DNA from 4 places in the Lysinibacillus sp. GW247-5R2A genome. Region 4 is predicted to be linked to each of the others. Evidence: riboswitches for the same ligand, from Rfam matches in the RefSeq annotation. Region 4 holds a riboswitch; each other region holds the start of a gene.
The links. Region 4 has a riboswitch for S-adenosylmethionine ahead of metA (homoserine O-acetyltransferase MetA). Riboswitches for the same ligand answer to the same signal wherever they lie in the genome.
Positions count from the first base shown of each region.

Region 1 (6,226 bases), on a different contig from region 4:
GTATAAACTAGGTCGGTAAAAGTACCGCCAATATCTGTTGCGATTTTCAAGACTCCATCCCTCCGTGTTCCTATAATCGGAACAGTGTTCCGAATTAGAATTAAGTAAATTATATTTAAAAGAAAAAGAAAATTCAATGTATTTTTTAAATAAAAATTCATTTGACAATTGCTTCTCTTTGTAAAAATCCGCTTTTTCCTTCCAATAACAGAGAACAATTGATAAAAAATACCAAACACATTTATATAAGGAAGCTTCTCGAGTTATTAATCGTAAGAAAAAAAATCCTAGTTTTTCAATTAGAATCGTAAATTTTATAAAAAAAATAGCGATGATGAATGTTTCGACAGGTTATCAAGTATAGAAGGAAAATAACAGAATCCTTTTTAGTGGCATTTGAGGAAGGAGATGTTAAAATGACTAGGCTTTATCAGCTAATAAATAAAAAAAGAAGCTGCACCTCTTTTAAAGGGCAGCTTTTCAATATTTATTTAGAACAATCCGACCGCATGTCCGTCATTATCGACATTCATACGTAAGGCTGCAGGAGCTTTTGGTAGTCCTGGCATTGTCATAATATCGCCTGTCAGACAAACTAAGAAACCAGCGCCAAGCTTTGGAATCACCTCACGAATTGTGACCGTGAAGCCTTCTGGACGTCCAAGTAAGCTAGGCTGATCGGATAAAGAGTATTGCGTTTTCGCCATGCAAATCGGTAGAGAATCCCAGCCGAATTTTTCGATTTGAGCCATTTGCTTTTTAGCTTGGTCAGTGAATTGAACATCTTTTCCACCATATACCTTTTGTACAATGGTACGCACTTTTTCTTCAATGGACTCTGTTACATCGTATAATGGTGAGAAGTTGTTTTCTTCTTCCAACACAGCTAGTACTTGTTCAGCTAAGGCTATTCCACCTTTACCGCCCTCTTCCCAGACATTTGTTCGGGCAATACGTACATGATTTTCTTGGCACCAGTTTAGAACGGCCTCTAGCTCTGCCTCTGTGTCTGTAATGAAACGGTTTAATGCAATAATCGGTTCAACACCAAATGTACGTACCGTGTCGACGTGTTTAGCTAAATTTTCAATTCCTTGGAGCAGGGCTTCCACATTTTCACCGACAAGTGATGTTTTTGGAACACCACCATGCATTTTTAGTGCACGAATCGTTGCTACGATCACAACGGCACTTGGCTTAAAGCCTGCTTTACGAGCTTTAATGTTCATGAACTTTTCAGCACCTAAATCAGAGCCGAAGCCCGCTTCTGTTACCACAATATCAGCCAGCTTACGAGCAGTTTGTGTCGCCATAATAGAATTACAGCCGTGGGCAATATTAGCAAATGGACCACCATGTATAATAGCTGGTGTCCCTTCTAATGTTTGTACTAAGTTTGGCTTAAAGGCATCCTTCAATAATAATGTTAAGGCACCCTCTACCTGTAAATCACGCACAAAAACAGGCTCGCGCTCAAATGTGTAGCCAATTACAATGCTGGCGATGCGCTCGCGTAAATCCTCAATGCTTGTTGCTAAACAGAAAACTGCCATAATTTCGGAGGCAACCGTAATATCAAAGCCGTCTTCACGTGGCATGCCTTGAACAGGCCCTCCTAATCCTACAATCACTTTCCGTAATGAACGATCATTCAAGTCCATCACACGTTTCCAAATAATACGTCGTGGATCAATGTTTAAGACATTCCCTTGGTGGATATGATTATCAATAAATGCGGATAAAGCATTATTAGCTGTTGTTATCGCATGAAGGTCACCAGTGAAGTGTAAGTTAATATCCTCCATTGGTACTACCTGTGCATAGCCTCCGCCTGTTGCGCCACCTTTTACGCCCATTACTGGACCAAGAGATGGTTCACGTAAAGCTACCATCACTTTCTTATTTAATTGATGAAGGGCATCAGCTAGTCCTACAGTCACAGTCGACTTCCCTTCACCTGCTGGGGTTGGACTAATAGCTGACACTAATACAACCTTTGCGTCCTCACCTTGAGCTGTAATTTTTAATGGGTCAATCTTCGCTTTGTAGCGGCCATACTGCTCAAGAGCATCCTCTGGAATACCTGCAGCATTGGCAATTTCCGTAATAGGTTTGATCACTGCTTGACTCGCGATTTCTAAATCTGTTAATGGTTGATTTTTCGTTGTCATTTGGCATCCTACTTTCTATGTTTTTCATTTCCATTATAGTCTTAATTGTGAAAAAAAAGAAAGTCAGATATGCTAGCATTCCGACAATCAATTGACATTTTTGTTCAATTCATGTATGTTCTAAGAGAAAATGCAATTTTTTCACATTTTCTCATTGATAGCACGACTTCTTTAACTTTATTTTACTTTCAAGCGCATTGGAGGCGAATGCTTATGCAACATGGGATCGTAAAGTGGTTCAATAATGAAAAGGGTTATGGCTTTATTGAATGTGATGATGGAGAAGATGTATTTGTACATTTTACGGGCATCCAGGAGGAAGGCTTCCGTACACTTGATGAAGGTCAAAAGGTTTCATTTGATGTTGTGGAAGGCAATCGCGGCCCGCAAGCATCAAATGTTGTAAAATTATAAGCTAGAATATAGTAAGTGGATGAAGTATTTGAAAATGGCTCAATCCACTTTTTGCATGTTTGCACATAAAAATCCACTTCAACGATTGAAGTGGATTTTTAATTTATTTATTAATCCAATAAAAAGCACCTGGACACACTAATGTTTCCTTTGTTCGATGTGGATCCTTCAATGTTACACCGATTGGCCCTTCTTTTAAATGACCGAGCGTCATGCTAGATGCTGAGGCTTCCTCATAAAAATCCAAACGCATATTCGGTAGCTGTAGAGACATAAACTGCTCATGCTGCTCAAACTCGGGAAGTTGTAAAACCTTCTGCCAAAGCAGCACCGTCTCCTCCACATCCTTGACAAAAAACTGAATGGATTCCATTGTAATGGCTTGTTTTTCATCAATCGCACCACTAGCCTTTAATTGAGCCAAACGCTCCTCATCTCCATCTGCCCATTCAATTAAGAATGGAAAATCCACTGAAAGGCCAGGTCTGCCAAAATGTAATAGCTTCCATTCGATTATCGTGCCGTCTGGTCTTGTGCGGCTACAAGCATCGGGACCATATACTTCATAGCCCAATGCACGCAATCGTTGACCCTCGTCTTCAATATTATTGGTGCGCAAGGCAATTCGTGAAAATCCTTGGCGCTCATGATCACGTTTAAACGTATAATGTAGGGAATATGGGTACAGGGCCGCTTGCTCAAATAAATCACGATCATAAATTGCGATTTGTTCAATATAGCTTAAGCCAAAATAACTTAGTGTATTGTAAGTCCCCCACATCGTGTGTTGACCACCGTTCACTGTATGAACATTTCGTTTATTGAAGAAAACCTTTATATTTTCTGGTGATTCTACTTGATGTACCAGATGATCAAAATATAAAGTCATGGCAATTCCCCTTTCTTTCCCCCACTAGCTTTACCTGGATGTGTAATTGATTTAATATTTACTTAAGAAAAGGAGTTACTATATGGTATGAAAAAAAGTGCCATTTACCTACTAACTCCGTTAACTAATTTATTACTAACTATAAAGAGGTGATTTGAATGACAGATCATGTTGCTGCTTTTAAATTGGCATTAGGTAACTATCCTACAGGTGTAACAGTTGTTACAGCATGTCATGAAACGAATCCAATTGGCTTAACAGTCAATTCTTTTGCATCTGTTTCCATTGACCCACTACTTATTTTATGGTCACTGGATAAAAAATCTCAGCTTCATCCTTACTTTATGAGCGCGGAGAAATTCGCTGTCAATATTTTAGCAAGTGATCAAGAGCAATTATGTACATTATTTGCAAGTAAAGTCCCAGATCGCTTTGCTCAAGCAAAATGGTCTACTTCTTCTTTAGGACTACCGATTTTACATGATACAGCAGCTATTTTACAATGTAAATCCTTTCAGCAAATAGATGCAGGTGATCATACTATTTTTATTGGCCAGGTGCTAGATATTACAAACTCTCAAAAGGAGCCGCTTCTCTATCATCGCCGTCATATCGGTCAGATTCCAAAAAGCTTCTATAGCTAATTGCCATAAAAAAAGGGCCACTTGTAAGCAACGAAAACCATGCTTATTGGTGGCCTTTTCACATCGTTCAACTGAAATGATCCTTTATTTCCTCTGAGGAAATCTCTGCTTTTCAAGCCTATTAATTTGAACAATTACACCATCCTGAATCGTAATATGCACTTCACCAAATTCAAGATTTTGAATGGCCTTTGCAATAGCCTCTAATTTCTTATCTTCTACCTTTGCCGACTGAGCCATACGATACACCCCTTCTTTTTCATCCTTGTTGTACAAAAGAGGCCAATGCATCAAACTGATTGATAGCCCCTCCTATCTCTCAGATCCATCTGTTGGAATTGGCACCTATGTTTCGGTTGCCGAGGCTTCATTGGGCCAAGTCCCTCCACCTATCTTGATAAGAGTACTGCGTTTCTTGAAAATAATTCTATAATTCTGTTATAAGATTGTCAATATAAAATATTAGAAAACCTAGCTGAATACTTTGTAATGATCATTTTAGATTAGTAGACTATCTATTTCTAAAGTATTTTATGCCTAATCAACGAGAAATAGATGGCAATCCATTAATTTATTACGAACTCCATTTCCTCATCATGAATTCAAGGGGACCCCGACGATGTTTAGCTCTCCACCAGACAGAAACAAGCACACATCCTACAAAGTAACAGCAGGCATAGAGCATGGAAAAAGTAAGCGTCTGGTTCTCCAACTTTTGGCAAACAATTAATATGCCAATGCCAATAAAAACATGGCCGACATAATGCGTTAAAGACAGTTGTCCCGTAAAGATCAAAGCTTCAATTACTTTATTTTTATATGTCTCAACAAGATAGATGGAGCCCACAATAAGGACAATTGCCGACGCCGAGTTAGATAGAACATACATCATATTCGGTGGAATCGGTCCCGTATCAAATAAATACAATGCACTCTCTACATCTAATAAATGGATCGTTGTCATCTTAATAAATAGCGTTGAAAAAATCTCCGTCATTATGACTAGCAATAAGCCCATTACCCATAAGATTTTTCGTAATGAACGATTAGTTAAATCTAATGTGCCGATTACCATGCCAATTAGAAAGAAACAAATCCAGGGAAATAGTGGATGATAGCCATTAAACATCAAATTTCTTATAAATCCTGCCGGTGTCCAAAAATCAAGATACACTAGTAATACATATGTTGGATGCCACCCAGCAAGGTAATTAAATTGAATTTGGAGCCACTGTGAAAGGATGAGGATGCCACCGATTATGAACATCATCATTTTCTTGGATTGGGCAATCAAACATGCGGCAACAAACATATAGACGCCATAATAATGTAAGATATCTCCTGTCCAGCCGACTGTATATAGGACTATCCCTATCACGAATAACAAAAACGATCTCTTCCACAAAGTAAGTCGATTCTTGCGAAGAAGTATTGGGTCCTTAGTCTCTCTAGCCTGACGAGTCATTAAAGCTGTTCCTATTCCTGCTAGCATGACGAATACGGCCGAGGCACGCCCCTCAAATAGATGTTGTAAGGCCATCAACCATGTTGAACCATTCGTTGTAGAACCCGTTACAACTCCAAAATTGACAATGAACATACCAAACATGGCGAGAGCTCTTGCAAAATCAAGGCCTTCAATGCGCTGTTCATCATCTCTTTTTCCCATCTTCGCCTCCTTGGATAACGCTATACACAGCCTCCTTCCAAATAGCTCTGTAGTCCAATTGGTTACCTGTTAATATGAAATTACCGATATTATCATAGACCAAGGCCAGCATCTGTGCCTTTGCTTCTATAGTGGGAGTATCCTCTAGAACCCCTAGCCGCACGCCATATTGTAGGACTTCCACAAAGCTTGTTAAAAAGCTGGTTTCTAGCTCTTCTAATTGCTTCTTATAGCTTTCATCGCGAGCTGCTAATAGTACATATTGGTTAAATATTTTATTAAAATAAGGATCCTTGCCCTGCGCCTCAATAGACTTATAGCCCAGCTCTAGTAATTCCTCCTTGAAATTAACGCGAGAAAGCTCTATATAATCCACAGCGACATCCTGTTGAATTACTTTATACAGTTCATCAAATAAGTAAGTGATTAATTGATCCTT
Region 1 covers NZ_JBWKZL010000003.1:260,851-267,076, forward strand. Annotated here, with positions in the region: gene AC07YC_RS07215 (hydantoinase/oxoprolinase family protein) at 1-50, opposite strand, end outside; gene AC07YC_RS07220 (formate--tetrahydrofolate ligase) at 492-2,171, opposite strand; gene AC07YC_RS07225 (cold-shock protein) at 2,385-2,585, shown strand; gene AC07YC_RS07230 (VOC family protein) at 2,689-3,474, opposite strand; gene AC07YC_RS07235 (flavin reductase family protein) at 3,633-4,118, shown strand; gene AC07YC_RS07240 (YezD family protein) at 4,203-4,394, opposite strand; SAM riboswitch class I at 4,428-4,522, opposite strand; gene AC07YC_RS07245 (DUF418 domain-containing protein) at 4,693-5,787, opposite strand; gene AC07YC_RS07250 (TetR/AcrR family transcriptional regulator) at 5,771-6,226, opposite strand, start outside.
Region 1: another riboswitch for S-adenosylmethionine. It lies ahead of AC07YC_RS07240 (YezD family protein); the one in region 4 lies ahead of metA (homoserine O-acetyltransferase MetA).

Region 2 (6,226 bases), on a different contig from region 4:
AACCAATAATTCGTTTTGCAGACTAAGCGAGCAGTCTGGGGATATTGAACAATTGGCAAAGAGATCGCTAGAGGTGTCTACTCTGGCTGAAAACCAAGCACTGGATGGACGTGAATGTTTAAAGAAACAATCATTAAATATGCATAATATTATTCAATCTCTTCATGATATAGAAGAAAATATTGAACAATTGTCTGATATGTCGAAGGAAATGGAAACGATTATGAGTGTCGTTACCAATATTGCCAATCAGACCAATTTATTGGCCTTAAATGCCGCTATTGAAGCAGCCCGTGCCGGAGAAGCAGGGAAGGGGTTTAGTGTAGTAGCTGATGAAGTACGTAAATTATCCATTCAAACAAAGGAATCTGTCACCGCTGTTGCATTATTGTTGCAAAAAACGAGTGAACGCACTGGGAAATTAGAGCAATCTCTCATTCATATCCAAGATGAAGTGGCATCTGGTGAGGATAATATGTTACACACAGAAGGACAATTTACAAATATAGTAGGGGCAATGACAGAAGCAAAAGATCAAAATGATTGCATGGCGACGAAAATACAAGCAATCGCAGGTATATTAAGTGGGCTGGGTAGTTCTTTTACTGAAGTAACGAACTCAGCAGAAAAATTAGCTAGCTTTGCTCAAAATTTAAAAAGCTAGATCACTAGTAGCTATATTAAACACTATAGTACTCATTATAATGTGTGTTTAGTAAGCATAATTCTTGGAGCTAGAGTTATCTCACAGTTGAGATAGCTCTATTTTTGCTAAATTTGTAAAGGGTTTAACGTAATTTTCAATGAAAATAAGTTTATACTGTAGACAGAACTAAAAATAGGGGCGGTTGACTATGAAAACAGTTGTTGTATTAGGTGGCGGTATTACTGGTTTATGCACAATGCATTATCTACAACGCCAAGTGAAGGAAAAAAATTTAGATGTTCAGCTAGTGCTCGTAGAAAAAAATACATATTTAGGTGGCAAACTATATTCAGCCTATGAACAAGGTTTTATTATGGAAACTGGTGCTGACTCTATCGTAGCTCGCCATAAAGGTGTAATGGAGCTAGTGCAGGAGCTAGACTTTGAAGATCATCTCGTTTACAACGAAACAGGTGTATCCTATATTTATACAAATAACGAGCTGCACGCCATTCCAGCGGATTCTACTTTCGGTATACCTATGAGTGTGGCTTCACTTGAGGAAAGTACTCTTATCTCTGATCAGGCCAAACAAGAAGCTTTAAAAGATTTAACTTTACCCAATGCAGATTTTACAAAAGAAAGCTCGATAGGGGAATTTTTAACTTATTATCTTGGCGAAGAGCTTGTGGAAAATCAAATTGCACCTGTTTTAGCAGGTGTCTATTCTGGTGATTTACATCAACTTTCTATTGCCTCTACTTTACCTTATTTAATTGACTATAAAAATGACTATGGAAGTATCATAAAAGGTTTTGATGCGAATCGTGAGCAATTTGTTAAAGCTGCTAATAAAAAATTTATTTCATTTCAAAATGGATTATCCTCTTTAATTGAGCGATTAGAACAGACATTAACAGAGGTAGATATCATTAAAGGGGTAGCCACAAATCATGTCCAAAAAATGGGGAACCAGTATTTGATTTCATTAGCAAATGGTCAAAACATTGAGGCGGATTATGTTGTTCTAGCGCTACCGAATGAAGCGGTTCAAAGTATATTACAGGACGACTCCTTAACACATTATTTTGATCAGTTTACTACAGCTTCAGCCATTACTATTTATCTAGGCTTTGATGTGCCTGATGCAAACTTACCTGCGGATGGAACAGGCTATATTGTATCGCATAATTCTGATGTCACTTGTAATGCAGCAACTTGGACGAGCCGCAAGTGGAAGCATACATCGAAAAACAATCAGCTACTTGTTCGCCTATTCTATAAGAGTATTAATCCGGCGTATGAGCAGTTACGTAAAATGACTGACGACGAATTGGCAGCCGTCGCATTAGAAGATGTTCGCAAAAGCCTAGGAATTGATGAAAAGCCAACTGTTGTGAATGTCACAAAGTGGATTGATCAAATGCCTAAATATGACTTAGCTCACCGGGAAGCGCTGCAAGGCTTACTACTAGAGCTGAATGAAAACTATCCGAATTTATCGATAGCGGGTTGCTCGTATTTTGGAGTAGGTATTGGTGCTTGCATTCAAAATGGGAAAAAAATTGGTGAAGAGCTTGCCGAGGAACTATCCAATTTCTAAGTTTTTAAACGAAAAATTTCTTTGTTATGTGAAATAGTCTTGACTCATTCGTCTGTAAACGATATGATTCTTTTAATTATTTAAAAAATTCATACTTAATAATTCTTATCAAGAGAAGCAGAGGGACTGGCCCATTGAAGCTTCAGCAACCAACTTTTTGTCAGGTGCTAAATCCAGAAGACCGTTGAGTCGAAGATGAGAAGGAACAATAATGATGAGTCGTTAAAGCCTTCTTTTTATATAAAAGAAGGCTTTTTATTATACAGAAATAGAGGAAGAGAGGCTAGTTTTATGGGATTGCTTGAAAGGTTAAAAACGCATGTATTGACGGCAGACGGTGCAATAGGCACAGTGTTGTATGGCTATGGATTGGAGTATTGTCATGAGGAAATGAATGTTCAGAGACCTGAATTAATTGAAAAGATTCATAGAGAATATATCGCAGCGGGTGCTGATATTATTCAAACGAATACGTACGGTGCCAATGCCATTAAATTAGCTCGCTATGGACTAGAATCAAGTGTCCAACAATTTAATGAAGCAGCTATTACTATTGCCAAGCGAGCAGCAGCGGATGGCGGTCAATTTGTTTTAGGAACGATTGGTGGTATTCGTGGCATTCGTAAAAGCGATGCAACATTAGATGACATATTAGCGACCGTTGATGAGCAGGCAAGTGTGTTACTTGCAGGAAATCCTGATGGTCTTTTACTCGAAACTTATTATGATTTTGAAGAATTAACAGCGACATTAAACATGCTACGCGCCAAAACTAATATACCGATAATTGCTCAAGTATCTATGCATGAGCCTGGTGTTTTACAAAATGGTATGTCTTTAAACAATGCGCTACATGAATTAGAGACTCTTGGTGCAGATATTGTTGGTGTCAATTGTCGTCTTGGTCCATATCATACGATTCAAGCGTTTGAGGGGGTAGAACTTCCGAAAAAGGCATTTATGTCAGCCTATCCAAATGCTTCGCTATTAGATTTAGAGGACGGGCGTGTTGTTTATGAGTCGGAGGCTGATTATTTTGGTCGCGCTGCTGTTGAGCTCCGTGATCAGGGTGTTCGTTTAATTGGGGGCTGTTGTGGTACGACACCAAAGCATATTGCAGCCGCAAAGAAGTATTTAGAAGAGCTATCACCAGTTAGTGAAAAGCATGCGAAGCCTGCAAAGATTGAGATTGTTCGTGATGCCGAGCCAGCTAAATATGAACCACTTCATGAAAAAGTAAAGCGTGAACGCTCGGTCATCGTAGAGTTGGATACACCTAGACACTTAGAAATAGATGGATTTCTGGAAGGGGCCAAGCAACTATATGAGGCAGGTGCCGATGTAGTTATGATGGCAGACAATTCATTGGCATCCCCACGTATTAGCAACATTGCAATGGGGGCTTTATTGAAAAGTACTAATGGCGTACGCCCCCTTACACATATTACCTGTCGAGATCGTAATTTAATTGGTCTGCAATCACATTTAATGGGGTTAAATGCCTTAGGTATTCATGATGTGCTAGCTGTTACAGGAGACCCAACGAAGGTTGGAGATTTTCCTGGTGCCACTAGTGTCTATGATGTCTCCTCGATGGAGCTTATCCAATTAATTAAACAATTAAATGAAGGAGTCTCTTTCTCAGGGAAACCACTTCGGAAAAAGGCTAACTTCTCTGTGGCTGCTGCATTTAACCCAAATGTTCGTGTTTTAGATCGTGCTGTGGCACGCTTAGAAAAAAAGATTGAGCATGGGGCAGACTATTTCATTTCACAGCCTGTTTATACAAAGGAAAAAATTATAGAAATATATGAAGCAACGAAGCATTTACAAGCACCGATTTATATTGGCATTATGCCTGTTACGAGTTATAAAAGTGCAGAGTTTTTACATCATGAGGTGCCAGGCATAAAATTATCTGAAGATGCTTTATCAAGGATGAAAGCATGTGGTGAAGATAAGGGACGCGCCACACTTGAGGGCATTGCAATTGCCAAGGAATTAGTAGAGGTGGCCGCGCAATATTTCAATGGCATTTACCTTATTACACCATTTTTACGCTACGATGTGACATTAGAATTAATGAAATATATAGAGCAATTGGATGAACAGAAAAAAGGGGTAAGTATAAATGGCTAAGCACTTGATAGAAGAACAACTTGATAAACGAATATTAATTCTCGATGGCGCAATGGGAACCATGCTGCAAAATGAAAACTTATCAGCAGATGATTTTGGTGGGGAGGATCTAGATGGCTGTAATGAAAATCTAGTACTTACTAGACCAGATATCATTGAGAAAATTCATCATAAGTACTTAGAGGCAGGGGCAGATATTATTTGTACAAATACATTTGGTGGAACACCTCTTGTATTAAATGAATATGATCTAGGTGCAAAAGCAGAAGAAATTAATAAACGTGCAGTCGAAATTGCTCGTCAAGCAGTTGACAATTACACGACTTCCGATTGGCCCCGCTTCGTTGCAGGCGCAATGGGCCCAACAACGAAGACGTTGTCAGTAACAGGTGGTATTACATTTGATGAATTAGAAGAAAATTTCTTTGTGCAGGCAAAAGCATTGATTGAAGCTGGGGCAGATGTGCTATTGCTAGAGACAAGTCAGGATATGTTAAATGTGAAAGCAGGTACCCTTGGAGTAACACGTGCTTTCGAGGTAACCGGTAAAGAGTTACCTGTGATGATTTCTGGAACTATTGAGCCTATGGGGACTACTCTTGCAGGGCAAACCATTGATGCCTTTTATATTTCCATCGAGCATATTCAACCATTATCGGTGGGCTTAAACTGTGCGACGGGACCTGAATTTATGACGGATCATATTCGCTCATTAGCAGAGCTGTCAACGGGGTATATTAGCTGTTATCCGAATGCAGGCTTGCCAGATGAAGAAGGATGTTATCATGAGTCTCCAGAATCTTTATCGCAAAAATTAAAAGGATTTGCAGAAAAGGGTTGGCTCAATATTGTGGGTGGTTGCTGTGGTACAACTCCAGCACATATTGCGGCTCTACGTGAAATTTTAAAAGATGAAAAGCCTCGTCAGCTACCAGAAAAAACGCATGGTCACGCTGTATCAGGTATCGAGCCACTTTTATACGATGATTCTATGCGCCCGCTATTTATTGGGGAAAGAACAAATGTTATTGGTTCTCGTAAATTCAAAAACCTAATTATTGATGGGAAATTTGAGGAAGCAGCTGAGATTGCAAGGGCGCAAGTGAAAAATGGCGCACATGTCATAGATATTTGCTTGGCGAACCCAGATCGTGATGAATTAGCAGATATCCGTGGCTTTATGCAGGAGGTTGTGAAAAAAGTTAAGGTTCCACTTGTTATTGATTCCACAGACGAAAAGGTTATTGAAGAGGCCCTCAAGTTTTCGCAAGGGAAGGCCATCATTAACTCTATTAACTTAGAAGATGGCGAAGAACGGTTTGATGCCGTATTGCCATTAGTGAAAAAGTACGGTGCCTCGTTAGTTGTGGGAACAATCGATGAAACAGGGATGGCAGTCGATCGTCATCGGAAGCTTGAAATAGCCGAACGTTCCTATCAATTACTAACAGAAAAATGGGGAATGCAACCTGAAGATATCATTTTTGACCCATTAATGTTCCCAGTAGGAACGGGGGATGAGCAATATATTGGCTCAGCACTTGAAACAATTGAAGGAATTCGTCTCATTAAAGAAAAAATGCCCCGTACATTGACGGTGCTTGGAGTTAGTAATATTTCGTTTGGCTTACCACCGGTTGGACGTGAGGTTCTCAATGCTGTATACCTTTATCATTGTACACAGGCTGGTTTAGATTATGCCATCGTCAATACTGAAAAGCTAGAACGGTATGCATCGATCCCAGAAGCGGAAATTAAACTAGCCAATGATTTGTTATTTAATACTAATGATGAAACATTAGCCGTATTTACTGATTTTTATCGTGATAAAAAGAAGG
Region 2 covers NZ_JBWKZL010000015.1:27,486-33,711, reverse strand. Annotated here, with positions in the region: gene AC07YC_RS20045 (protoglobin domain-containing protein) at 1-664, shown strand, start outside; gene AC07YC_RS20040 (protoporphyrinogen oxidase) at 855-2,249, shown strand; SAM riboswitch class I at 2,352-2,451, shown strand; gene AC07YC_RS20035 (bifunctional homocysteine S-methyltransferase/methylenetetrahydrofolate reductase) at 2,541-4,388, shown strand; gene metH (methionine synthase) at 4,381-6,226, shown strand, end outside.
Region 2: another riboswitch for S-adenosylmethionine. It lies ahead of AC07YC_RS20035 (bifunctional homocysteine S-methyltransferase/methylenetetrahydrofolate reductase); the one in region 4 lies ahead of metA (homoserine O-acetyltransferase MetA).

Region 3 (6,226 bases), 140 kb from region 4:
ATTGGATGGCATCACTTCGATTGTTTTAGCCACTACATTTGGTATTGGGATAGCTGTTGCAGGTATTGTATTATTTCTATGGCAAGGTTCCATTTATTTAATAGCTAGTTTAATGGAGAATTCCATCAATACTGATCTTCTAAATGAATTGACGATTATAGGAGGTATATTGATATTAGCATCCGGTTTAAGTATTTTAGGCATAAAAAAATGCAATACCTTAAATCTTCTACCCTCATTAATAATCCCTATTATTGTATTTTTATTTATACATTAAAGAACGATCAAAATCCTTATGAACAATCCAATTTATTATCTAATGATACGAACAAGTTAACTGCCCAAGCACAAAATAATTGCGTGCTTGGGCTTTCCCTTTTCTTAAGAAATCTTCATAAATATTCTCTCTAATTATTAATAATTTCCATTTACAATAATGAAGGTCGACATTACTGGGAATTCTCTCATCTGGCATATAGATTTGAAAATCATCATCAGAAAAAGGAGCATCACACCTTGGGAATTACTGAAATCATGAGCAACATCAAAATTTTGATGCTGCCCGTCATCATAATTATTGGCCTTGAATTTTTACTAATTGGACTTTATTTCTTTTATTATCAAAGACGACGATCCAATCACCAAAAACAAATTCCTGTAAAGAAGCTTCTGCTTGGCGCAATTTTTATCGGATATATTGTCTTTGTTTTGGAGCTAACAGTGATTGGTCGTGGCACTTCGCATTTCATGCAGTTGAACCTTCAGCCATTCAGTGGTTATATAGACGCGTGGAAAAAATACTCTTTACGCGATCTTCAGAATTGTCTATTTAATATTTTGATGTTTGTGCCATTAGGAATATTTTCACCTTTATTTATGGCTAAATGTAAAGAGTTTAAGTGGCTTCTTCTAGTAGTGGTAGGTGCAACAGCCTCCATCGAAACGTATCAGGCACTTTCAGGAGCGGGGATTTTCGAGCTTGATGATTTAATCAATAACTCACTTGGCGGTATTATTGGCTACCAATTATACAAACTTATCGCTTCTATTGCCCTTAGCAAAAAGGTAAAGGTGAAAACTCTGATTGGAAGCCTTGCCATACCTCTGTTGATGGGCTTAATTTTTATCGTTATGAACATTGTCTACGCCCAACAGGAATTTGGTCATCTAGCAATAAACGCTTATACAAAATCAAAAATGTCAGATGTTCACGTATCCACATCATTGGAATTAAGCGCAGCACCCATCGTTGCTCCTGTCTATAAAAAAATCATTCAAGAGGATGATGTACAAGACCTATTACAGCAGAAATTAGGATTATCAGAGATGAATGCATCTGATACCACGGACAATGACGAAACGCTAGTGGAAGATAAAAATGGGATCGCGTATACATTGATTACAAATCATTCAGAGGGACAATGGTGGTTAACCGAGAATAATTATACGCCGGAGCAAACTTCAGCTGTAGAGCAAGAAGAAAAGGCGAAGTCATTGATGGATGAACTTTCTATACTACCTCACGATGCAGAATTAACTGTACAGGAGAATGGTGAATTTGAATGGACCTTACCAGACCGTCCTAATGTAACTAAAGATTACTGGACTGGAGATGTCAGTCTTGGCCTGAAACCGGATGGTCACATTTATTCATTAACCTACAGTCTTCATGAAAATCAATTTATACGAGAGATAAACATACTGTCTCCTGCAGAAATATATGAACGAATAAAGGAAGGCGATTTCCCTCAAATAAAGTATAACGCACTCGTACAGGAGGAAGACCTAATTATAAAAAAAGGAGACCAAATTGAGATTGAATCGATTGAGCTTTCGTATATGTATGATACAAAAGGCTTCTATCAGCCTATATACAATGTTTCTGGCAAGTTCAACGACAACGATTGGTTTACTTTAATTCAGGCAAGAAAGTAATAGCTCGTTCCAAATACTTAAGCAAAGCCCAGGCTCCAATTAATTGAGCAGCTGGGCTCTTTTATGTTCGACTGTAAGGGGCTCCCCCATTTTGAATGAGCTATCCCCTATCCCCCTAAAAAAGTAGACCACTACTATTATTCTTCACCTAATACTATTAGCGTTTATTGTCTGGTTCTTATTGAAATTTATTAACTTTAAAATAAAGTAAAGCCGTTGATTTCCAGCTTTCCATGGGCGGGGTCGAGTTGCTCCCCGCCCTTCGTTCCAATCTGGAGTGGATATTAACTTCACCACCAAAAAATGCTCCCCTTAGATAAACAGATTTTATTTTTTAATCTGTCTACCTAATAGGGAGCATATCAAACTACTCGATAGCTTTTATCTACTGTCTGAATGTAAGGTTTAGGCTTTCTTTTTTTTCGGATACCCAATGAATATCGCTATCATACCACAAATACCAATAAGAATTGGGTAGAAAGAGTACGGCAAGATACTCACTGGCGAAATTTTGGCTACGCTTGCGGCTACAAGGAATTGGGCTCCGTATGGGAGAAGACCTTGGACTGTACAGGAAAAAATATCTAAAATACTTGCGGACTTTCTCGGCTCAATCTCATACTGGTCAGCAATATTTTTGGCAAGCGGTCCCGCAATTAGGATAGCAATTGTATTATTGGCCGTAGATAAATTAGTTAGACCCACAAGACCAGCTATACCAAATTCAGCACCCTTCTGCGATTTAATCCTGCTCGTTACAAGACGGAGTAAAAAGTCAATTCCCCCATTAAATTTAATAACCTCCACCATTCCAGCTATTAATATAGCCAGAAAGGCGATTTCATACATCCCTTCCATTCCTTCACCAATCTTTTGTATAAGGCTCATTATGTGATAGCTGCCATCTGCTAAGCCAACAGCACCGGCGAGAACAATCCCTAATGCAAGAACGAGGAAAACATTCATTCCAGATAACGCTAAAATAATAACTAAAACATAGGGAATAATTTTTATCCAATTATAGCTTAGATGCTCTACTTGGGCTGTCCCCCCGGATGTCATAAACCCTAAAATAATACTTGTAATAAAAGCTGCCGGCAATACAATCCAAAAATTGACCTTAAATTTATCCTTCATTTGCGCGCCTTGTGAACGAACGGCGGTAATAGTAGTATCTGAAATAAAAGATAAATTATCACCAAACATCGAACCGCCTACAACCGCTGCCATCACTAAAGCAATAGGTAGCTCCGTAAGATCGCTTATCCCAACCCCAATTGGCGCCAGCGCGACAATTGTCCCCACTGATGTACCCATAGATAGAGAGATGAAGCAGGCAATGATGAATAAGCCTACGACAAGCAGGTTTTGCGGTATAACCGATAAAGCAAAGTTAACAGTGGAATCTACAGCACCCATCCCCTTCGCTACCTCAGAAAATGCCCCTGCTAATAGAAAAATAATAACCATCAGCATGACATTTAAATTTCCGGCACCTTGGCAAAAAATATCAACCTTGCGGGAAAACGATTCTTTTCGATTCATGGCTAGAGCTACAGCACCCGAAATGCTGATGGCTACAATGACAGGAAAGGCATAAAAATCACCCATTATAATCCCTGAACCAATAAATAAAATCATAAAAATAACAAATGGGATTAGCGCCCATGGATTCTCTTTCTTCATTGTCTACCTCCAAAAATTAAAAATCGGCCATACTTTTTATTTTTTCACCATAAAAAAGACCTCATCTTGAAATAACAAGAAGAGGCCTTATAGTTAAAACGCTCCTCTTATCTATCAAGAACATTGCTTGCTGGATTTGGCACAGTAACTTAATAGTTCCGCTGCCGAGATTTCATCGGGCCAGTCCCTCCATCTCTCTTGATAAGAAGAAAAAATATTATATTTTTGACACAATATTAAAATACTAAAATAAAACATCCATAATTGCAACATGTTTTTAATTGTAAAAAATCCCTAGCGTTATTATTAAGTGTGAAATTCAACTTTTTATACGAATACGAAGCTTTGAATGGACACATAGACCGAAAATATAAATACCCCGACTAAAAACCAACCATATAATTTTCTCTCTCTCCGAAATTCATTAATTCCTAATGTTAACATAAATAAACCTAGAAAAAGGATCATTAAAAAGTTTAGCCGATAATCATGTGTCATAAATCCGTAAATGGAAAGCGTGATGCCTATTATTGATAAAATAATTTGTACTGTTTTTAACAAAACGATTCCCCCTTTTTGCTTGAACGAATACTTACAGTTATCTAAGCTTTTTTGAATAAACAAATTCTATGATGGGTGTGATGACAAATGTAAGCCCAACAACAAAAATCAAGGGATAATTTTTCATGTCATTTAAATTGGATACACCCTCTGACACAAGTAAAATTAAACAAGCTACGATCATTAAAACATAATAGCCAATCTTGGCACTGTGTGCTTCAATATGTTTATCTAGTTCATCTTTATCTTCTTTAATACCATTATGATTACCCGAATTCAGCCAATTGAACAAAAAGGATAAGGAAATAAAGCTAATTATTATAGAACCCCCATCAATTATTCCGAAACGAACCCATCTATACAGGGTAAAACTAACAAATGCACAAAAAAACACAATGACTATAAGACCGATTAATTTTTTTGATTGATTCATTCTCTTTTTATCCTCCATAGTGACCTCTAAAAATATCACGATTTCAATATTGATAGATACAACTTTCAAAATCCAATAATACCCATACAAACAATCATCTGTCAAATTCAGTTCACTCAGAAAATCCACCACTATACATCAACCGATTGGTGTTTGGCTAGTAGTTTCTGCACCGACTGCAATCGGTTGGTTCGCAGCGGTTGGTGGAAGTATAGTAGGTATAACTATTGGACATTCAGCAACTGAAGGCATACTTCTCTTCTTCTTTGGATGTATTATCGCTTCAATCTTTTCGGGGGCTAATCCTTTCATATTTAAGTAGCATCGGTGGTAAAATAATGGGGAAAAGGCTTATGCAAATAGTTTCATTTATTTCAGGATATCTCTTTTTGTACTTTACTGTTTATGTATTCTTGAATGGTTTTGAAAAGCTATTATAGGGGTGACAACCATGGTTAGAAGAAGATAGCTAGCCTCCTAGGTCACCAAGCGTATGTAGGAGGCTATCTTAATCTATAGGAGATGTTTACACGATGAAGCAAAATAAATATGATGATATGCAATTCTTTTCTGCTTACGAAAAAATGCCCCGTTCTGTTCAAGGGCTGGACGCTGCTGGAGAGTGGCATGTATTAAAAACACTTTTACCTGATTTGAAACATAAACATGTGCTTGATTTAGGATGTGGTTTTGGGTGGCATTGTCGATATGCGCGCGCACAACAGGCAAAATCAGTGATTGGTGTAGATATATCTGAAAAAATGCTGGAAAAAGCTGAGGAAAAAACGGATGATCCTTTTATTTCCTATTTGAAAATACCGATTGAGGACATTCAGTTTTCCGCTTCTCAATTTGATGTTGTATTAAGTTCCCTAGCTATTCACTATTTACAAAACTTTGAAGCACTATGCAAAAAGGTTTATACCTATTTAAAACCTGGCGGATCGTTCGTTTTTTCAGTGGAGCACCCTATTTTCACATCCCGTCATGAACAGGATTGGTACAATGATGAACAAGGAAACCGACTGCATTGGCCAGTGGACCATTATCAAACAGAAGGCATGCGCGAAACAACCTTCCTTACTGAAAATGTCATTAAATATCACCGTACATTATCCACTTATATGAATGATCTAATACAGGTTGGATTTACAATACGTGCTGTGAAGGAACCTATGCCATCTGAGGAAATGCTACAAACTATTCCAGGTATGCAAGATGAACTACGAAGACCTATGTTTTTAATGATGGTGGCAGAGAAAAAATAAGCGTTTATCTGCGTGATTATATGTGTCCCATTAGCACATTTCTCTGCTTTATATTTTGGGGCAGCATCGCTACAGTTGCATGATGCCTGCCAAATACTGAATAGTGGTAATAGAGGGCTAGATTGTCTCATAAAGTAATTCTCTGAAAATCTCAGATAAAACAAAAAACCAGATGCTCCTCATAGAAGAGCGCCTGGTTTTATTGTGAAAGTGAATCTTACTAATTTACTTAGTTTTGATTCGTATTAATACTACGCTAAGTTGAGGCGTGGAACAAGTTAAAATATTTTCCATTCAATTTTTGGTAGGAATTTATGTTTTTTCGGGCAGGAGTTACTCATGT
Region 3 covers NZ_JBWKZL010000002.1:367,607-373,832, forward strand. Annotated here, with positions in the region: gene AC07YC_RS05560 (DUF554 domain-containing protein) at 1-277, shown strand, start outside; gene AC07YC_RS05565 (VanZ family protein) at 535-1,935, shown strand; gene AC07YC_RS05570 (Na+/H+ antiporter NhaC family protein) at 2,341-3,621, opposite strand; SAM riboswitch class I at 3,726-3,829, opposite strand; gene AC07YC_RS05575 (DUF3953 domain-containing protein) at 3,949-4,182, opposite strand; gene AC07YC_RS05580 (DUF2178 domain-containing protein) at 4,220-4,615, opposite strand; gene AC07YC_RS05585 (class I SAM-dependent methyltransferase) at 5,149-5,883, shown strand.
Region 3: another riboswitch for S-adenosylmethionine. It lies ahead of AC07YC_RS05570 (Na+/H+ antiporter NhaC family protein); the one in region 4 lies ahead of metA (homoserine O-acetyltransferase MetA).

Region 4 (6,226 bases):
CTATTTAGGGATAGAAAACTTTGCTCGTTCAGCAGAAATACTTTTCCCTATGTTTGTCTTAATTTTTATTTTCTTTGTTGTAAGTATCACCCCACAAATTAAGTTTGAAAATATACAACCGATTATGGAAGCATCCAAAACATCCATCTTATATAGTATCATACGCTTTGTAAGTGTCTTTTCTTTTTCGTTAGTTATGTTATTAATGATTTACCCTGCTAGTGTCAATGTCCAGCAATCCTCAAAGAAAGGATTTTACATAGGCATGCTTCTCGGTGGATTTGTTCTAGTAACATTGATTACTCTATCTATTTTAGTATTAGGGCCAGCCAACACGGCTTCGCGTACTTTCCCTAGTTATGCCCTAGCACAAAGAATCTCTATCGGAAATTTTTTACAGCGCATTGAAATTATCATGGCTTTTATGTGGATTGTATCCATTTTTATTCGAACGTTTATGTACTTCTATACAACTGTTGTCGGGATTGCACAAATTATGAAATTGAAGGATCACCGTCCACTTATCCTACCAATGGGTATTATTATGGTCGGACTTTCGCAAATTGTTCACCCAGACATCGTCCATTCCAACATTTATAATGATGAGATTTGGCCAATTTATGCATTTGTTTGCACCATATTATTACCCATACTTCTACTCATTGTAGCTGTTATTCGTAACCGAAAATCACAAGGTAATTCGACTGAAATGGGTCATGCGGATTCTAATCAGGGGCAAATGACTGATGCGAGTAATGCGAATTCTAATCAAGGTAAGCAAACGAAACCGGAAAATACGGAGTCCAATCAAGGCAATCAGACCAAACCTTATAATACGGAGTCCAATCAAGATAATCAAACCAAACCTGATAATACAGATTCCAATCAGGAGAATCAGACGAAACCTGTTAATACGGATTCCGATCAAGATAATCAGGCTAAACCTGCGACTATGGATTCCAATCAAGATAATCAGACTAACGATGCTAATACAGATAGCACTCAAGACAATCAGGCGAAACCAGATAATACAGTTTCCAATCAGGAAAAAACAGATAATCCAGTCTCTACTAAAGACAATCAAGATAAATCTGCTACGTTGAATTCCAGCCAAGTGATTCAGTCTGAAGCTGGCAACGCTACATCCAAACAGGACGACCAGGCGCCACCGGATAAAACGAGTTCTGACAAGAAAAATCTAGAATAACAAAGTCTAATTTCTTCAAGCTACTTAGCGAAGAAATTAGACTTTTTAGTGTTATTTAAATATGATATTCAATTTCGTCCACAAAGTCCCATTCATATGGTGTCTCTTGGTATACGTAGTAGTTCAACCAGTTGGAGAACAATAAATGCGTATGGGCACGCCATGTATTCATCGGTGCCTTTGCGGGATCATCATTTGGGAAGTAGTTTACTGGAACGTCTATATGGATGCCCTTGGCAACATCGCGACTGTATTCATCGGCTAATGTTGTTGCATCATATTCTAAATGACCAGTAATCATAATGTTTTTATTATCTTTTGATTGCACAATAAACACACCCGCATCCTCTGAATAGGACAATAAGCGTAACTCTGGATGATTGCGAACCTCGTCAATCGAGACAGATGTATAGCGAGAATGAGGGGCTGTAAATAAATCACTAAAGCCTCGTACTAAATCTACTGTTAAATCAGTAATCACATGAGAATACACGCCGGAGCATTTAGCAGAAAGCTCGACCTTTCCAATCCCATAATGATGATATAACGCAGCCTGTGCCCCCCAACATATATGTAGCACGGATGTCACATTCTTTTTGGACCAATCCATAATTTCAGCAATTTCCTGCCAATAGTTAACCTCTTCAAACGGCATTTTTTCTACAGGCGCACCCGTAATAATCATACCATCATAGCGTCGATGACGAATTTGGTTAAACGTTGTGTAAAATAATTGTAAATGAGATTTACTGACATTTTTAGATTCATGAGTAGCCGTGTTTAAAAAAGTAATATTCACCTGTAATGGCGTATTTCCTAGTAATCGTAGTAATTGTAGCTCCGTTTTTTCTTTTTCGGGCATCAAATTTAAGATTAATATATTTAATGGACGTATTTGCTGTGTTCTCGCACGGTCCTCTTCCATCACGAAGATTTTTTCCTCACGTAAATGTTCTCCAGCAGGTAAATTTTTCGGAATATTAATTGGCATCTTGCGTTCCCCTCTCTTTTTTTGCTCCTTTTTCGAAAAAATTAAAAAATCCTCCACATTCCATATGAGATAGAATGAGAAGGATTTTTTCACGTTCACTCTTATCTCTCAAAGGAAAAACCTTTGCTGGAATTAGCACCTTTCTAACATTTGTTAGAGGTTGCTGAAGCGTCATCGGGCCAAATCCCTCTGCTTCTCTTGATAAGATTATTTAATTATCTTGAATTGTAACATGGACTAGTTAGAATATCAATAATTCATAGAATATTTTGTTATTCCTATGCATGTTCTCCCATCATTTGATAAACACTAAGCTTGCTGTATATGGTTATTCTACATGAAATTTTATGGTAAACATGCCGCTATTATGTTACCATATATCTTTAGTAATAGAGAGGAACGTGAATACTTTGATTAATATTGAATTTCCAAAACCAGATGTAGTCATTCGCCAACGCGAACAAGATGTAAAACCAGGTGATGTCCCAATTACACCATACTTTGGTTTCATCGACTTCCACAAAATCACACGTGATAAAGGCGGCATTTTCTTATTCTACAATGAAAAGAATGAGCTATTATTTGTCGGTAAAGCACGTAAAATTCGCCAACGCGTTAAAAAACATTTTGAAGACAATGTATCTCCGATGAAAAACTATCGTGACGAGGTCTTCAAAATTGAAATCTATGAAGTAGAAGATCCTATGGAACGTGAAATTTATGAAACGTATGCGATTAATACGTTCCGCTCCAAATACAATGTAGATAAAGTATTTTATTAATATCAACAAAAACCGAAATCTCTTTTTTAGGGATTTCGGTTTTTTATTACATCCTAGTCATGCGATCTATCGGCATGCTTTGGTCGTTAATATATAGTTCAATAATCGTCAGCTCCGGGCTTTTGTTGATGGCATAGACATACGGTTGAGCTTCTTTCTTTTGCTCGCTTCCTTCCTTGAAATGAATGACTAACCGATCTTCATGAGCTGCCACACTTGCTAGCACATTTCCTTTCGAAAACATGACAAGATAGTACGTCATGTCATCTTCATACAATAACTGAATTCTGTCTTGAGCTATAATATGCTGTTGGATATGGTCAGGAACGATGGTTAGCTCCTGAATCTTAGGTGGAACTGGCAGCGGTGCAGAATCACACCCGCCAAGCCATAATACATAAAATAATACTGGCAACATCCATTTTTTCAAGATGCTCCCCTTCCCTTATAGCTACTCTAAGAAAAATGCTTTACGTTCTTTAGCGATCCAGTCCTCAAGCTCTTTATCATCACGCTTCACTAGTCGATTGATAAGAACATCATGCCAAACATAATCCTCTAATAAATAAATATGGACAGGATCATTCGTTATAAAAGCGGTTTCCTGGTTCGACGGCGAGTGACCATAAATCATTTCTTGTCCATCAACCGATAAAATAAACCAATGGGGTGTAGAAGTCTTTCTCGTATAATGAGTGGCTCTGTGCTGATCGATAGATGCCAGATGTTCCCCGACATATAAGGTAATGCCATGCACCTCTACATGCTGTGATACCCCTTCGATATCCTCGCGTAAGGCATCGTACATATCTTCCCACATCGATAGGATGATTTTTGTCTCTGCTTTTTTTAATAAGGTTTGACAATAATGGATGATTGCCTGCTTCCCTTTTAGCATTAACACTTTAGGTTCTGCTTCCTGTTCTTTCGTTTCTAATTTTTCTAATTGATCACTAATCGACGTAAAATTCGATTGCCAGCGCTGTTGAATTTGCTGCAAAAACATTTCGACAGGAATAGAGGAATATGTCGTTTGATCCGCCGTTTCCTCTTTCAGTACGAATCCCTTTTCAACAAGACCATTTAATATGTCATAGATTCTAGCTCTTGGTATCCCAGAGTTTTTGCTAACTTGGTAGGCACTGACATGACTATTTTGTACGAGTGCTGTATAGGCCTTTGCCTCATATTCTGTCAATCCCAGTTCTTTTAATTGGGCGATTAATTCATTCATATCATCCCTCCATATTTTTATTATAGGCTACTATTGTGAACATTTGCCAATGAAAAAATTAGGCTTTACAGCACCGAATAAATTAGTTACTATTTCAGTAGTAACTAATTAAAAAGAGGTGTAAGCATGGTTTTTGATGTGGATGTACATATTTTAATACTATTAATTTCCTTTGGATTTCTGGCAGCATTTATCGATTCTGTCGTTGGTGGTGGTGGTTTAATTTCCTTACCAGCCTTATTGTTTGTTGGCTTAAATCCCGCCGCTGCTGTAGCAACCAATAAATTAGCTGGCGCGATGGGCTCACTCACATCGACCATTTCCTTTTACCGTTCTGGTCAGCTTGAAATTCGATCTGTCCTGAAATATTTCCCTCTCGCCTTCATTGGATCATTATGTGGCGCATGGACTGTTCATTTAATTAACCCAGCCCTATTAAAACCGTTAATGCTTATCATGCTGGCGGCTGTTGGGATTTATACGATCTTTAAAAAGGATTGGGGCGCTGTCTCAACGGTTAAAAATCTATCTAAAACGCACTTATTTTTATTTATGATGCTATTATTTGCTATTGGGTTTTATGACGGGTTTCTTGGTCCTGGTACGGGCTCTTTTTTAATCTTTAGCTTCTTGCTTGTTGGCTTTGATTTTTTAAAGGCGGCAGGAAATGCGAAATTTTTAAATTTGGCGAGTAATGTGGCAGGTGTTTGCATGTTTGCTTACTTAGGTCAAATCCATTATGTATATGGTTTAGTCATGGGGGTTGCTCAAATTGGTGGGGCTATGCTTGGCTCTCGCATGGCCATTCAAAAAGGAAGCGGCTTTGTCCGTACGCTTTTTATCATTGTGACGATGACGCTCCTTGCAAAAAATGCCTACGATTATATGATTCATTAAAAAAAACAACGCCACAGTCAAAAATCTGCGGCGTTGTTTTACATTATATAAGGAAATGCTCGTCCTTAAATTTATGACTAGTAGCAAGACTGACGATTACAAAAATAATGAAGGAAGCTACAATAGGAATCGTCACGGTATGCATACCGAAAACGGTCGGATAGAACCGGTCGATGAAAATATACAAAGCCATACCTGAAATCATTGACGAAATGGCGCCATATTTGTTTGCTTTCCTCCAGTATAACCCGAGAACTACCGTCCAAATAAAGACTGCCTCAAGTCCACCAAATGCAAATAAATTTAACCACACTAATAAATCAGGTGGATGGAGTGCAAAGAGGACAACCGCTAAGCCAATGACCGTTGTCACTATAAAACTGGCACGCTTAATCTCTGCATCACTTGCCTGTGGCTTCATGTAATTTAAATAGATGTCTTTGACAACCGTAGAGCTTACTAGCATGAGCAGTGCATTGACAGTAGACATGGTTGCGGCCATTGGTGCTGCTAAAACAATCCCTGCTAAAAATGGTGGCAGTACCTTCAATGTTAAGAGTGGCATGACTTTATCACCAATATTAATGCCCGGTAGGACAGGTCGTGCTAACACACCGATTAGATGCATCCCAAACATGATCGTCCCGATGGCAATCGTGCCTATAATAATTGCCAAGTGCATACTTTTAGAATCCTTATAACTCATTGCGCGCACGGCGATTTGCGGAAGTCCGACCACACCTACACCAATTAATATCCAAAATGTTGAAACATACAGAGGCGTTAAATCCCCTTCTGCTCCAAATGGAGATACGAAATTGGGATTTTCTGCGACCAGCGAGGTCATAATTTTATCGATGCCTCCACCCGCAATAATAGTACCGATTAATAAAATGACAGTCCCGATAACCATGATTGAGCCCTGTACAGTATCCGTTAAAGCAACCGCTCGGAATCCACCAATAATCACATATACTAACACTGAAATCGCAAATATAAACAATGCTGCTGTGTAGTTTAAGCCAGTTAAAGACTCAATTAAACGGGCTCCCCCTACCCACTGTGCCATCATCGCTGAAAATAAAAAGACAATAATACTAATAGCAGACAGAATG
Region 4 covers NZ_JBWKZL010000002.1:222,628-228,853, forward strand. Annotated here, with positions in the region: gene AC07YC_RS04715 (GerAB/ArcD/ProY family transporter) at 1-1,207, shown strand, start outside; gene metA (homoserine O-acetyltransferase MetA) at 1,263-2,198, opposite strand; SAM riboswitch class I at 2,297-2,406, opposite strand; gene AC07YC_RS04725 (nucleotide excision repair endonuclease) at 2,609-2,980, shown strand; gene AC07YC_RS04730 (hypothetical protein) at 3,027-3,410, opposite strand; gene AC07YC_RS04735 (TrmB family transcriptional regulator) at 3,432-4,214, opposite strand; gene AC07YC_RS04740 (TSUP family transporter) at 4,341-5,111, shown strand; gene panF (sodium/pantothenate symporter) at 5,155-6,226, opposite strand, start outside.